DNA from 3 places in the Sporosarcina sp. P37 genome. Region 2 is predicted to be linked to each of the others. Evidence: a T-box and tRNA genes for the amino acid it is inferred to sense, from the RefSeq annotation. Region 2 holds a T-box; the other regions hold tRNA genes.

Region 1 (4,012 bases), 590 kb from region 2:
GGCGGGAGGTGCCTGTACCGCAAACCGACACAGGTAGGCGAGGAGAGAATCCTAAGGTGATCGAGAGAACTCTCGTTAAGGAACTCGGCAAAATGACCCCGTAACTTCGGGAGAAGGGGTGCTCTGGTAGGGTGAATAGCCCGAGAGAGCCGCAGTGAATAGGCCCAGGCGACTGTTTAGCAAAAACACAGGTCTCTGCAAAATCGTAAGATGACGTATAGGGGCTGACGCCTGCCCGGTGCTGGAAGGTTAAGAGGAGGGGTTAGCGCAAGCGAAGCTCTGAATTGAAGCCCCAGTAAACGGCGGCCGTAACTATAACGGTCCTAAGGTAGCGAAATTCCTTGTCGGGTAAGTTCCGACCCGCACGAAAGGCGTAACGATCTGGGCACTGTCTCAACGAGAGACTCGGTGAAATTATAATATGCGTGAAGATGCGCATTACCCGCGACAGGACGGAAAGACCCCGTGGAGCTTTACTGTAGCCTGATATTGAATTCCGGTGCAGCCTGTACAGGATAGGTAGGAGCCTTGGATTCCGGAGCGCCAGCTTCGGAGGAGGCATTGGTGGGATACTACCCTGGCTGTATTGGACTTCTAACCCTTGCCCGTGATCCGGGCAGGAGACAGTGTCAGGTGGGCAGTTTGACTGGGGCGGTCGCCTCCTAAAGAGTAACGGAGGCGCTCAAAGGTTCCCTCAGAATGGTTGGACATCATTCGCAGAGTGCAAAGGCATAAGGGAGCTTGACTGCGAGACCTACAAGTCGAGCAGGGTCGAAAGACGGACTTAGTGATCCGGTGGTTCCGCATGGAAGGGCCATCGCTCAACGGATAAAAGCTACCCCGGGGATAACAGGCTTATCTCCCCCAAGAGTCCACATCGACGGGGAGGTTTGGCACCTCGATGTCGGCTCGTCGCATCCTGGGGCTGTAGTCGGTCCCAAGGGTTGGGCTGTTCGCCCATTAAAGCGGCACGCGAGCTGGGTTCAGAACGTCGTGAGACAGTTCGGTCCCTATCCGTCGCGGGCGCAGGAAATTTGAGGAGAGCTGTCCTTAGTACGAGAGGACCGGGATGGACATACCGCTGGTGTACCAGTTGTCTTGCCAAAGGCATCGCTGGGTAGCTATGTATGGACGGGATAAATGCTGAAAGCATCTAAGCATGAAGCCCCCTTCAAGATGAGATTTCCCATTACGCAAGTAAGTAAGATCCCTCAAAGATGATGAGGTGGATAGGTCTGGGGTGGAAGTACGGCGACGTATGCAGCTGACAGATACTAATCGATCGAGGACTTAACCTATTATAAAAAGAAATTACTTGAAATACCCAATGTCTTTTATTCAGTTTTGAGTGAACAAAGAGTGTTGAAAAAACACTTGACATTCCCACTCAGTTTGGTATAATAATCATGGCTTTAAAAACAGTTCAGTGACGATGGCAAAGAGGTCACACCCGTTCCCATACCGAACACGGAAGTTAAGCTCTTTAGCGCCGATGGTAGTTGGGGGTTTCCCCCTGTGAGAGTAGGACGTCGCTGGTCTGTGAATCAAGTCACTTGTGTCATACCAATAATACCATTTCATATTATTCCGCAGTAGCTCAGTGGTAGAGCAATCGGCTGTTAACCGATCGGTCGTAAGTTCGAATCTTACCTGCGGAGCCATTATTGGAGAGCTGTCCGAGTGGCCGAAGGAGCACGATTGGAAATCGTGTAGGCGGTTTGCGCTGCCTCAAGGGTTCGAATCCCTTGCTCTCCGCCAGATTCACATATACGCTCTCAACTTTATACGGCCCCTTGGTCAAGCGGTTAAGACACCGCCCTTTCACGGCGGTATCACGGGTTCGAATCCCGTAGGGGTCACCATTTTAATTAATATTTCTTAGCAGCGAAAACAATTTAACCCAGGAGGATTAGCTCAGCTGGGAGAGCACCTGCCTTACAAGCAGGGGGTCGGCGGTTCGAGCCCGTCATCCTCCACCATATGTATTTCAATAGTATTGTCGCGGGGTGGAGCAGTGGTAGCTCGTTGGGCTCATAACCCAAAGGTCGCAGGTTCAAATCCTGCCCCCGCAACCAAGGTCCCGTGGTGTAGCGGTTAACATGCCTGCCTGTCACGCAGGAGATCGCGGGTTCGATTCCCGTCGGGACCGCCATTTATTACATACGCTTTTACAAGCGTCATTGTCAAAATACCATTAGTGGCTCAGTAGCTCAGTCGGTAGAGCAAAGGACTGAAAATCCTTGTGTCGGCGGTTCGATTCCGTCCTGAGCCACCATTTAATATGCCGGTGTAGCTCAATTGGTAGAGCAACTGACTTGTAATCAGTAGGTTGAGGGTTCAAGTCCTTTCGCCGGCATCCTTCTTGGTGGGGTAGCGAAGTGGCTAAACGCGGCGGACTGTAAATCCGCTCCCTCCGGGTTCGGCGGTTCGAATCCGTCCCCCACCACCATTTAGGGGCATAGTTCAACGGTAGAATAGAGGTCTCCAAAACCTTTGGTGTGGGTTCGATTCCTACTGCCCCTGTTTCCTTAAATTAATTATTGTGGCGGGCGTGGCGAAGTGGTTAACGCATCGGATTGTGGTTCCGACATTCGGGGGTTCGATTCCCCTCGTCCGCCCCATACAACTGAAAATATTGAACATTTATTTCTTTACTATAAGTGATTATAACATGGCGGGCGTGGCGAAGTGGTTAACGCATCGGATTGTGGTTCCGACATTCGGGGGTTCGATTCCCCTCGTCCGCCCCATTAATGGGGTATAGCCAAGCGGTAAGGCAACGGACTTTGACTCCGTCACTCGTTGGTTCGAATCCAGCTACCCCAGTAGCTTTTGCGGAAGTAGTTCAGTGGTAGAATACGACCTTGCCAAGGTCGGGGTCGCGGGTTCGAATCCCGTCTTCCGCTCCACTATGTTGGCGGCATAGCCAAGCGGTAAGGCACGGGTCTGCAACACCCTTACCACCGGTTCGATTCCGGTTGCCGCCTCCATATTTTATATAGTTTTTTACACGTGCCCGAGTGGTGGAATGGCAGACACGTCGCACTCAAAATGCGATGCCGCGAGGCGTGCCGGTTCAAGTCCGGCCTCGGGTATCATCAGATCTCGTTGAAGCGAGAATAAAGCATCTGCAAATGTTGATCTATCAACATTTGCAGATGCTTTTTATTTTGGATTCTATAATATTTGTTGGGGTGTAGACTCAATTTGATTTAGAACCTATGTTGGGTCAACGTCAAATATCGGGGTGGGGGAAATTCGCGTCATCCCAAATGCCCCTTCATATATTAATATTGAATGTTTAATAAAATCTTCGCCTGAAAGAGATCGAAACGTCGGGAACCGCGCCCATTGTGTTCCATCATTTTCGTTTTATGGTTAATCTCTTCTAATAAACCGCTGGAATAAGGGAAGATGAAGCTGTTCAGTATTACCGCTTGCCAATTCCTAAATGTCTTAACCGCCTTTTAGAATGCTTAGATCTGCTTCGTTTCCGCTTCTTGATAAAACTCCTTCAGACGTTTCCCCACCACAGCCACAGCTGTCATGGTCCAGTCAAACCATTCGCAGTACGTTTCTAACAGTTCATATACCTGCCGTACATTTTTCAGTCATCCAAAACAGCGATTCAAATACCAGCGTTCTTTTATACTCCATTTAGCCGCCGGTTTAAACAGTACATGACGCATTTGCCTGCACTTTTCCCGCCATAGGCGTGCAATTCTTTCAGCACTTGCCGCCGCACCTGATCCATCGTCCAGTATATATACCGGAAATAGTTGAACCCGTAGGCGACGATGACGGGTTAGTTCAGAGCTTTTTAACAACAGTTTGGAACTGTGCAATTTTTAGAATTTCACATTCACAATTTTCCTTCCTCATCCCATTTTCATAAAAAAATCATAACATCATACACTGGGAAAGTAGAGTTGGCAGGTCACTGAAAAATTGAATGACTGTAGCCACGATTGAGGTTTGGTTCAATAAAGTGCGGTTTCTAACCAGTTACAAA
Region 2 (4,012 bases):
CTTCTTTGGATGTCTGGCGAACAGAACCAGGCGCAAAGTATGCCGATTCGATGACGACTGTTGTTGTGCCTTCGTACACTTCTGAATTCGCTCCGCCCATAACACCCGCAAGTGCTACCGGCTCTTTGCCATTTGTAATGACCAGCTGACGTTCATTCAAAGTGCGCTCAGTCTGATCAAGCGTGATCATTTTTTCATCTTTTTTTGCATGACGGACAACAATTTCTTTTGTTTCCAAGCGGTCATAGTCAAAAGCATGAAGCGGCTGGCCATATTCCATCAATACAAAGTTCGTAATGTCAACAATGTTGTTATGCGGACGAATGCCTGCTGACATCAGGGTGTTTTGCAGCCACTGCGGGGATTCCGCGACTTTGACATTCTTCACTACTTTCGCTGCATACATCGGATTATCTTCAGGCGCCTCTACAGAAAGCTTCAGCCAATCCTGCGCTTTTTCTGCAGATGCTTCGTAAGAAATCTCAGGCAGCTTGATGTCTTTTGACAAAATAGCCCCTACCTCGTACGCAACACCGAGCATACTTAATGCATCAGAACGGTTTGGCGTTAAATCAAATTCCAGGATGCGGTCATACAGTCCGAGGTGAGTCAATGCGCTGTCTCCCGCACGCACATCATTCGGCAGCACATAAATGCCTTCCGCATACGCTTTCGGAACGAGTTTTCCTTCTATGCCAAGTTCCTGCAATGAACAGATCATCCCGTTTGATTCTTCGCCGCGCAATTTTGCTTTTTTGATTTTCATTCCGCCCGGCAGCACTGCTCCAGGGCGTGCTACAATTACTTTTTGGCCTTCCGCAATATTCGGCGCTCCACAGATGATCTGTGTAATTTCGCCGCCTACATCCACCTGACAAATGTGAAGTTTATCCGCTTCCGGATGTTTCACACAATCCGTTACGTGTCCGATGACAATATTGTCCATCTCAAATGAGCGGTCAATAATACCGTCTACTTCGATGCCGGCACGCGTAATCTTTTCCGCCAAATCCTCTACGGAAAGTTCATTCCAATCTACATAGCTGCTTAACCAATTTGTTGATACTAACATCAGTATTCCTCCTTATGCCTCTGACCGGTGGAATTGTGAAATAAACCGAATGTCATTTGTATAGAAATGACGAATATCTTCCACTCCGTATTTTAACATCGCAATACGCTCAGGACCCATGCCGAACGCAAAACCGGTAACTTCTTCCGGATTGTATCCAGCCATTTTCAGTACGTTCGGGTGCACCATTCCTGCGCCTAAAATTTCGATCCAGCCTGTTTTCTTACAAACGTTACAGCCTGAGCCGCCGCATTTGAAGCAGGAAATATCCATCTCAACGGAAGGCTCCGTAAATGGGAAGAAACTTGGACGCAAACGAATTTCACGCTCTGCTCCGAATAACTTCTTCGCCAACAGATCAAGCGTTCCTTTCAAGTCACTCATGCGGATATTTTCGCCAACGACAAGCCCTTCAATTTGTGTGAACTGATGGGAGTGTGTCGCGTCATCCGAATCACGCCGATACACTTTACCCGGGCAAATGATCTTGATCGCAGCACCGTCTTTTGCTTCCATCGTCCGCGCCTGAACAGGTGAAGTATGAGTGCGCAAAAGAATATCCTCTGTAATATAGAAAGAATCCTGCATATCCCGCGCCGGATGACCTTTTGGCAAGTTCAATGCTTCAAAGTTGTAATAATCTTTTTCCACTTCAGGACCTTCCGCAATTTCATAGCCCATGCTGATAAAGAAGTCTTCGATTTCCTCGACGACGCGTGTCAGCGGGTGATGATTGCCAAGTTCTACGGGGCGGCCCGGTAAAGTAACATCGATTGATTCTTTCTCCAGCTGTTCTTTGATTGCCTGCTGTTCGAGAGTTTCTTTGCGTTCTTCCAAGAAAGCCGTTACACTTTCACGGATTTCATTGACGAGCGCACCCATTTTCGGACGTTCTTCAGCCGGCAGTTTACCCATTCCTTTTAATAAATCGGTAATCGGCCCTTTTTTTCCAAGGTAGGCTACGCGTACATCATTCAGCTCTTTAACCGTATTGGATTCTTTGATTTTCAGCAGTACTTGTTCTTTCAGTTCATGCAGCTGTTCTTTCATCTTTACTAGCTCCTCTCTCCATTTCAGCAGCGGCCGCTTTTCAGTCATAAAGTTTCTGAAAAACAAAAAACTCGCCCCTATAAAAGGGACGAGGTTGAATTTCGCGGTACCACCCTGATTAGTTTGCATCAACAAAGAAGATGCAAAATCACTTGAATTGGAATAACGGTCCTTTGCCGGCACGCCTTTACATGTTTGGTCCAAGCGTGCAGCTCGCGGGGTGAACTTCGATGGAGCAGCGTTTTTCACACTTTCAGTCGTGGTGTAAAATCCCTGATAACGTGTCTTGCCATCTACTTTTCCCGGTCATCGCTGTTTCTTTGATTCGCTTTCTAGTATACCGTAAAACGATTATGCCTTCAATAGTGATCTGATCACCCGCGCAGTGTGTACAGCAAAATGCCTGCTGCAACAGCTACATTCAGCGATTCTGCCTGGCCGTATAAAGGAATTTTTACTACATGATCCGCCTGAGACAATAACTGCGGATCTACCCCGCTTCCTTCGTTTCCAACGAGCAGCGCAAATGAAGATTGTGCCGGCAGCTCCTTTAAAGAGACTGCTTCCTGTAAACCCGTACCGATAATCGGCGTGTCATTGCTTTTTGCACGCTCCACCCACACAGCCAGTTCTTCGCGCACGACAGGTATATGGAAATGAGAGCCTTGCGCGGAACGGACTGTTTTTGGATTGAACGGATCTGCACAGCCTTTTCCTAAAATTACCGCATCAAGTCCTGCCGCGTCTGCTGTGCGGATCATCGTCCCGATGTTTCCGGGATCCTGCACCGCATCAATTAATAAAAGGCGCTTCCACTGGCTTTGATCCGCTTCATCATATTGAGGCTGTCTGCAATAGGCAAACACTCCTTGTGTTTGTTCAGTTTCTGAAATTTCCTTTGCGACAGCGGCTGTTAATTCAATAATTGGCGCGTCCCAGTGCGGCGGAATATCGATATCTTCGCGAACCAGCAATTGAATGACCAGATCGGACTGTTTGATTGCTTCTTCTACGAGGTGAAAACCTTCGACGAGAAACTCTTTCGTCTGATCCCGTTCTTTCCTTGCCGTCACAAGTTTTTTCCAATGTTTTACTAAAGAGTTTTGAGTCGATTCAATTCGTTTATTCAAGAGGCTGTACATCCTTTTTTTCTTTTTAGTGTACCAAATCAGCGTATATTTAGCGACTTTTGTGGAAAAGATGCGACTAGAGGAGGCTGATTACAATGGATTTTCAAATACGTGATGCAATTTCAGCAAACATGACAAATAATAGCGCTGCTGACGTACGAGGTGTCATTGACGATGCCATACAGCGCGGTGAAGAGCACTTATTGCCGGGACTGGGTGTCTTTTTCGAACAGCTTTGGAAGCGTGCAGACGAAAAAGAAAAAGAAGTAATGACTAATGAACTGTCACAGGCATTCGCCAAGGCACAATAAATGTACAGATCCAAAAAATCCCTTCAACTGTAAATTCCAGTGAAGGGATTTTGATTTTCTTGCGTATGGGCTGTAAGCTTTCCGATATTGATTCCTCTTTTACCGTTCGGTCAGTTTCGGCTGTAATGTTCCTTCAGCTGATCGCGTAAAGCAGCTTTCAGAAATTTCCCCACAGACGTCTTCGGAATCTCCTTGACGAATAAAATTTCATCCGGAATCCACCAGCTGGCAAACTGCCCTTTCAGCGAGTCTTTCAGCTCCTGCTTCTTCGCTTCATCTTCCGCCACATTTTCATTCAGAACTACGCAGGCAAGCGGGCGTTCCATCCATTTCTCATGGGGTACCGCTATTACGGCCGCCTCATAGACATCCTCATGTGACATCAAAGCATTCTCCAAATCAACAGAAGAGATCCATTCTCCGCCGCTCTTAATCAAATCCTTCGTACG
Region 3 (4,012 bases), 330 kb from region 2:
GTACGAGAGGACCGGGATGGACATACCGCTGGTGTACCAGTTGTCTTGCCAAAGGCATCGCTGGGTAGCTATGTATGGACGGGATAAATGCTGAAAGCATCTAAGCATGAAGCCCCCTTCAAGATGAGATTTCCCATTACGCAAGTAAGTAAGATCCCTCAAAGATGATGAGGTGGATAGGTCTGGGGTGGAAGTACGGCGACGTATGCAGCTGACAGATACTAATCGATCGAGGACTTAACCTATTATAAAAAGAAGTTACTTGAATGACCCAATGTCTTTTATTCAGTTTTGAGTGAATAAAAATTCACTTAAATTACTAAAATAACACTTGCTTTATTTTTAAACAGTGTTACAATAGTAAATGTCCGCTAAGAGGACAAACAGTCTGGTAATGATGGCGAAGAGGTCACACCCGTTCCCATACCGAACACGGAAGTTAAGCTCTTCAGCGCCGATGGTAGTTGGGGGTTTCCCCCTGTGAGAGTAGGACATTGCCAGGCAATTCTTTTCTTAAGATTTCAATTGGATATGCCATACATAGTCAAAAGATCATGAAGAAAAAGAAGCTGCGCACATAAACATATCATAAGCGAATACAGCTGACGCAGTAATGCGAAGTTTGTCGCAATTTTACCCAGGAGGATTAGCTCAGCTGGGAGAGCACCTGCCTTACAAGCAGGGGGTCGGCGGTTCGAGCCCGTCATCCTCCACCATATACATTCTACACTTGCCGGTGTAGCTCAACTGGTAGAGCAACTGACTTGTAATCAGTAGGTTGAGGGTTCAAGTCCTTTCGCCGGCACCATTTTAGTACGAGCCGTTAGCTCAGTTGGTAGAGCATCTGACTTTTAATCAGAGGGTCACAGGTTCGAATCCTGTACGGCTCACCATTATTTTTGCCGTAACATATCGCGGGTGTGGTGGAACTGGCAGACACGCTAGACTTAGGATCTAGTGCCTTCGGGCGTGGGGGTTCGACTCCCTTCACCCGCATCTTTTATGCGGAAGTAGTTCAGTGGTAGAATACGACCTTGCCAAGGTCGGGGTCGCGGGTTCGAATCCCGTCTTCCGCTTTTAATTTACCACTCCTGCCGGGGTGGCGGAACTGGCAGACGCACAGGACTTAAAATCCTGCGGTAGGTGACTACCGTACCGGTTCGATTCCGGTTCTCGGCACCAATTATATATGCGCCCGTAGCTCAATTGGATAGAGCGTCTGACTACGGATCAGAAGGTTGTGGGTTCGACTCCTGCCGGGCGCGCCATAATTTAAACAACATTATTCATATACTGTCGGGAAGTAGCTCAGCTTGGTAGAGCACTTGGTTTGGGACCAAGGGGTCGCAGGTTCGAATCCTGTCTTCCCGACCACTTATTGGGGCCTTAGCTCAGCTGGGAGAGCGCCTGCCTTGCACGCAGGAGGTCAACGGTTCGATCCCGTTAGGCTCCACCAATATTAATTTAAGACTGACTAATTATGGCGGTGTAGCTCAGCTGGCTAGAGCATACGGTTCATACCCGTAAGGTCGTGGGTTCGACTCCCTCCGCCGCTATCTAAGGACCTTTAGCTCAGTTGGTTAGAGCAGACGGCTCATAACCGTCCGGTCGCAGGTTCGAGTCCTGCAAGGTCCACCAGTTTACTTATACCACGGAGGAATACCCAAGCCTGGCTGAAGGGATCGGTCTTGAAAACCGACAGGGGTGTTAAAGCCCGCGGGGGTTCGAATCCCTCTTCCTCCGCCATATTTACTTAAACTTTAGCTTTACTTTAGTAAGTTATTATGTTAAGATAATAAAGTCGTTAAGTAAGCAAGAGACATTTATATTATCGCGGGGTGGAGCAGTGGTAGCTCGTTGGGCTCATAACCCAAAGGTCGCAGGTTCAAATCCTGCCCCCGCAACCAAGGTCCCGTGGTGTAGCGGTTAACATGCCTGCCTGTCACGCAGGAGATCGCGGGTTCGATTCCCGTCGGGACCGCCATTTATTACATACGCTTTTACAAGCGTCATTGTCAAAATACCATTAGTGGCTCAGTAGCTCAGTCGGTAGAGCAAAGGACTGAAAATCCTTGTGTCGGCGGTTCGATTCCGTCCTGAGCCACCATAAATGCGGGTGTAGTTTAGTGGTAAAACCTCAGCCTTCCAAGCTGATGATGAGGGTTCGATTCCCTTCACCCGCTCCATTAGGGGCCTATAGCTCAGCTGGTTAGAGCGCACGCCTGATAAGCGTGAGGTCGGTGGTTCGAGTCCACTTAGGCCCACCATTCCGCAGTAGCTCAGTGGTAGAGCAATCGGCTGTTAACCGATCGGTCGTAAGTTCGAATCTTACCTGCGGAGCCAATTTTTATTAATGGGGAAGTACTCAAGTGGCTCAAGAGGCGCCCCTGCTAAGGGTGTAGGTCGCGAAAGCGGCGCGAGGGTTCGAATCCCTCCTTCTCCGCCATAATATTCAGGCCCCTTGGTCAAGCGGTTAAGACACCGCCCTTTCACGGCGGTATCACGGGTTCGAATCCCGTAGGGGTCATATTGAAAAAGGTATTGCACATCTGTGCAATACCTTTTTTGTTTCGTCAATTTTACTGCATCAAGCAGTAAGGAAAGTGGATTCTTAACGGTGCCTTTCCAGAATGCAAACTATGCTTTGCGCATGCTCGCATACTAAAAGGTGGCAAAAGGACATCCCCGCACATCACAGTGCTTCAAGGGATGTCCTTTTTTGTTACTTGTCTTTATTTGAATCGATATAGCTGTCACCTTTATGATAGGGGATATCGCCTAATGGAGATTCCATTCCGGCTTCATCCAGTTCGTCTTCATATTCGGCGACTTCTTCATTGTGGACAATGCCGGCCGGTTCACCTGTGATATCGGTTACTGCAAATTCCTCATATTCTTCCGCACCATCTTCATTTTCTTCGTCGTATAGATCTTCATAATCACGATTTTCATTGCCCATGAAGTCTGAGGGCGTTTCGGAAGTTCCTGATTTTGCGATTTCCTGGAAGCTGTCTTCATAATCCCTGGCCTCGCCTTGTCTTCTGGCAGCGAACGAATTAGGCTCCGCCATGATTAACAGATCATCTTCTGCCGGCCTGTCATCAGGGACATCTTTTTGCGCATCCTCGATACACACCGTAGTGTAGGGGATGGCTTCTAACCGCTCCGCCTGTATTTCCTTGCCGCATACCTCGCAAGTTCCGTACGTGCCATCCTTGATAGCCTGGAGCGCTTTCTGGACCTTTTCCAGCTCGCCTTCCGCATGTGTATTGAGTGCGATATCTTTTTCACGTTCATATAATTCTGTTCCCATATCTGCGGGATGATTGTCATACATGGACAATTCGCCCACGTCTTCCTGCGCAGTTTTTACAATATTTGTTTCGCTTTCAGTTTCAGTCAAACGTTCCTCCATATCACGTAATTCTTTTTCTAGTTGCTGTAATTGTTTGGTAGTCAACAAAGTCGTCACGGTCCTTTCTGTATGTCTTTCTTATTTCAGTCATTCCCTTTTTAGGAGGAAGAGTAAACCTTTCCAATAAAAAAACGCCTACCTTTTGAAGTGTAGACGTTTCTATTACAGTTTATTCAGATGAAGTGTGCGATGAGGATACCGATTCCAAGAAGCAGGCCGAACAGTGTATTGGTGACGCCTGTATCTTTCATGGCAGGCATTACCTGTAATGGCTGCTCATATTTTCTGAACGTTTTCACTGCATGTAGCGGTTTGGGTATGCTGATCAGTACGAGTAATGCCCAGGCAGATACATGGTCTGTCAATACAAGTGCAATGATCCAGACATAAGAAACGATGAAGAATGCGGCCAAAATCGTCACGGCATTATTTCGCCCCGTCAGGATCGCCATTGTTTTTCTGCCGCCTCTAGTGTCCTGAACGATATCCCGGATGTTATTCGCCAGCATAATAGCGCCGACTAAGAGCATACTTGGCACGGATAAAAGAATTGCATTCCCTGTAACTGTTCCCGTCTGAATGTAGAATGCAATCAGA

What was found. The T-box of region 2 lies ahead of pheS (phenylalanine--tRNA ligase subunit alpha). A T-box ahead of a tRNA ligase gene usually reads a tRNA of that ligase, here a tRNA-Phe.
Region 1: it has a tRNA-Phe gene. The T-box ahead of pheS (phenylalanine--tRNA ligase subunit alpha) is inferred to sense a tRNA for this amino acid. The anticodon was not compared.
Region 3: it has a tRNA-Phe gene. The T-box ahead of pheS (phenylalanine--tRNA ligase subunit alpha) is inferred to sense a tRNA for this amino acid. The anticodon was not compared.

The regions. Positions count from the first base shown of each region.
Region 1 is NZ_CP015349.1:1,070,370-1,074,381, reverse strand. It holds rRNA gene SporoP37_RS05695 (23S ribosomal RNA) at 1-1,298, shown strand, start outside; rRNA gene rrf (5S ribosomal RNA) at 1,423-1,538, shown strand; tRNA gene SporoP37_RS05685 (tRNA-Asn) at 1,587-1,661, shown strand; tRNA gene SporoP37_RS05680 (tRNA-Ser) at 1,667-1,758, shown strand; tRNA gene SporoP37_RS05675 (tRNA-Glu) at 1,788-1,862, shown strand; tRNA gene SporoP37_RS05670 (tRNA-Val) at 1,904-1,979, shown strand; tRNA gene SporoP37_RS05665 (tRNA-Met) at 2,001-2,075, shown strand; tRNA gene SporoP37_RS05660 (tRNA-Asp) at 2,077-2,152, shown strand; tRNA gene SporoP37_RS05655 (tRNA-Phe) at 2,200-2,275, shown strand; tRNA gene SporoP37_RS05650 (tRNA-Thr) at 2,284-2,356, shown strand; tRNA gene SporoP37_RS05645 (tRNA-Tyr) at 2,365-2,449, shown strand; tRNA gene SporoP37_RS05640 (tRNA-Trp) at 2,453-2,523, shown strand; tRNA gene SporoP37_RS05635 (tRNA-His) at 2,546-2,621, shown strand; tRNA gene SporoP37_RS05630 (tRNA-His) at 2,675-2,750, shown strand; tRNA gene SporoP37_RS05625 (tRNA-Gln) at 2,755-2,826, shown strand; tRNA gene SporoP37_RS05620 (tRNA-Gly) at 2,835-2,909, shown strand; tRNA gene SporoP37_RS05615 (tRNA-Cys) at 2,917-2,990, shown strand; tRNA gene SporoP37_RS05610 (tRNA-Leu) at 3,015-3,095, shown strand; gene SporoP37_RS17740 (hypothetical protein) at 3,288-3,416, opposite strand.
Region 2 is NZ_CP015349.1:475,932-479,943, forward strand. It holds gene pheT (phenylalanine--tRNA ligase subunit beta) at 1-1,072, opposite strand, end outside; gene pheS (phenylalanine--tRNA ligase subunit alpha) at 1,085-2,122, opposite strand; T-box leader at 2,204-2,441, opposite strand; gene SporoP37_RS02635 (TrmH family RNA methyltransferase) at 2,497-3,264, opposite strand; gene sspI (small acid-soluble spore protein SspI) at 3,348-3,563, shown strand; gene SporoP37_RS02645 (long-chain fatty acid--CoA ligase) at 3,674-4,012, opposite strand, start outside.
Region 3 is NZ_CP015349.1:804,240-808,251, reverse strand. It holds rRNA gene SporoP37_RS04325 (23S ribosomal RNA) at 1-245, shown strand, start outside; rRNA gene rrf (5S ribosomal RNA) at 388-503, shown strand; tRNA gene SporoP37_RS04315 (tRNA-Val) at 641-716, shown strand; tRNA gene SporoP37_RS04310 (tRNA-Thr) at 733-808, shown strand; tRNA gene SporoP37_RS04305 (tRNA-Lys) at 818-893, shown strand; tRNA gene SporoP37_RS04300 (tRNA-Leu) at 915-996, shown strand; tRNA gene SporoP37_RS04295 (tRNA-Gly) at 1,005-1,076, shown strand; tRNA gene SporoP37_RS04290 (tRNA-Leu) at 1,094-1,182, shown strand; tRNA gene SporoP37_RS04285 (tRNA-Arg) at 1,192-1,268, shown strand; tRNA gene SporoP37_RS04280 (tRNA-Pro) at 1,298-1,374, shown strand; tRNA gene SporoP37_RS04275 (tRNA-Ala) at 1,381-1,456, shown strand; tRNA gene SporoP37_RS04270 (tRNA-Met) at 1,483-1,556, shown strand; tRNA gene SporoP37_RS04265 (tRNA-Ile) at 1,562-1,638, shown strand; tRNA gene SporoP37_RS04260 (tRNA-Ser) at 1,654-1,746, shown strand; tRNA gene SporoP37_RS04255 (tRNA-Met) at 1,833-1,907, shown strand; tRNA gene SporoP37_RS04250 (tRNA-Asp) at 1,909-1,984, shown strand; tRNA gene SporoP37_RS04245 (tRNA-Phe) at 2,032-2,107, shown strand; tRNA gene SporoP37_RS04240 (tRNA-Gly) at 2,113-2,186, shown strand; tRNA gene SporoP37_RS04235 (tRNA-Ile) at 2,191-2,267, shown strand; tRNA gene SporoP37_RS04230 (tRNA-Asn) at 2,269-2,343, shown strand; tRNA gene SporoP37_RS04225 (tRNA-Ser) at 2,356-2,446, shown strand; tRNA gene SporoP37_RS04220 (tRNA-Glu) at 2,456-2,527, shown strand; gene SporoP37_RS04215 (TraR/DksA C4-type zinc finger protein) at 2,723-3,472, opposite strand; gene SporoP37_RS04210 (1,4-dihydroxy-2-naphthoate polyprenyltransferase) at 3,589-4,012, opposite strand, start outside.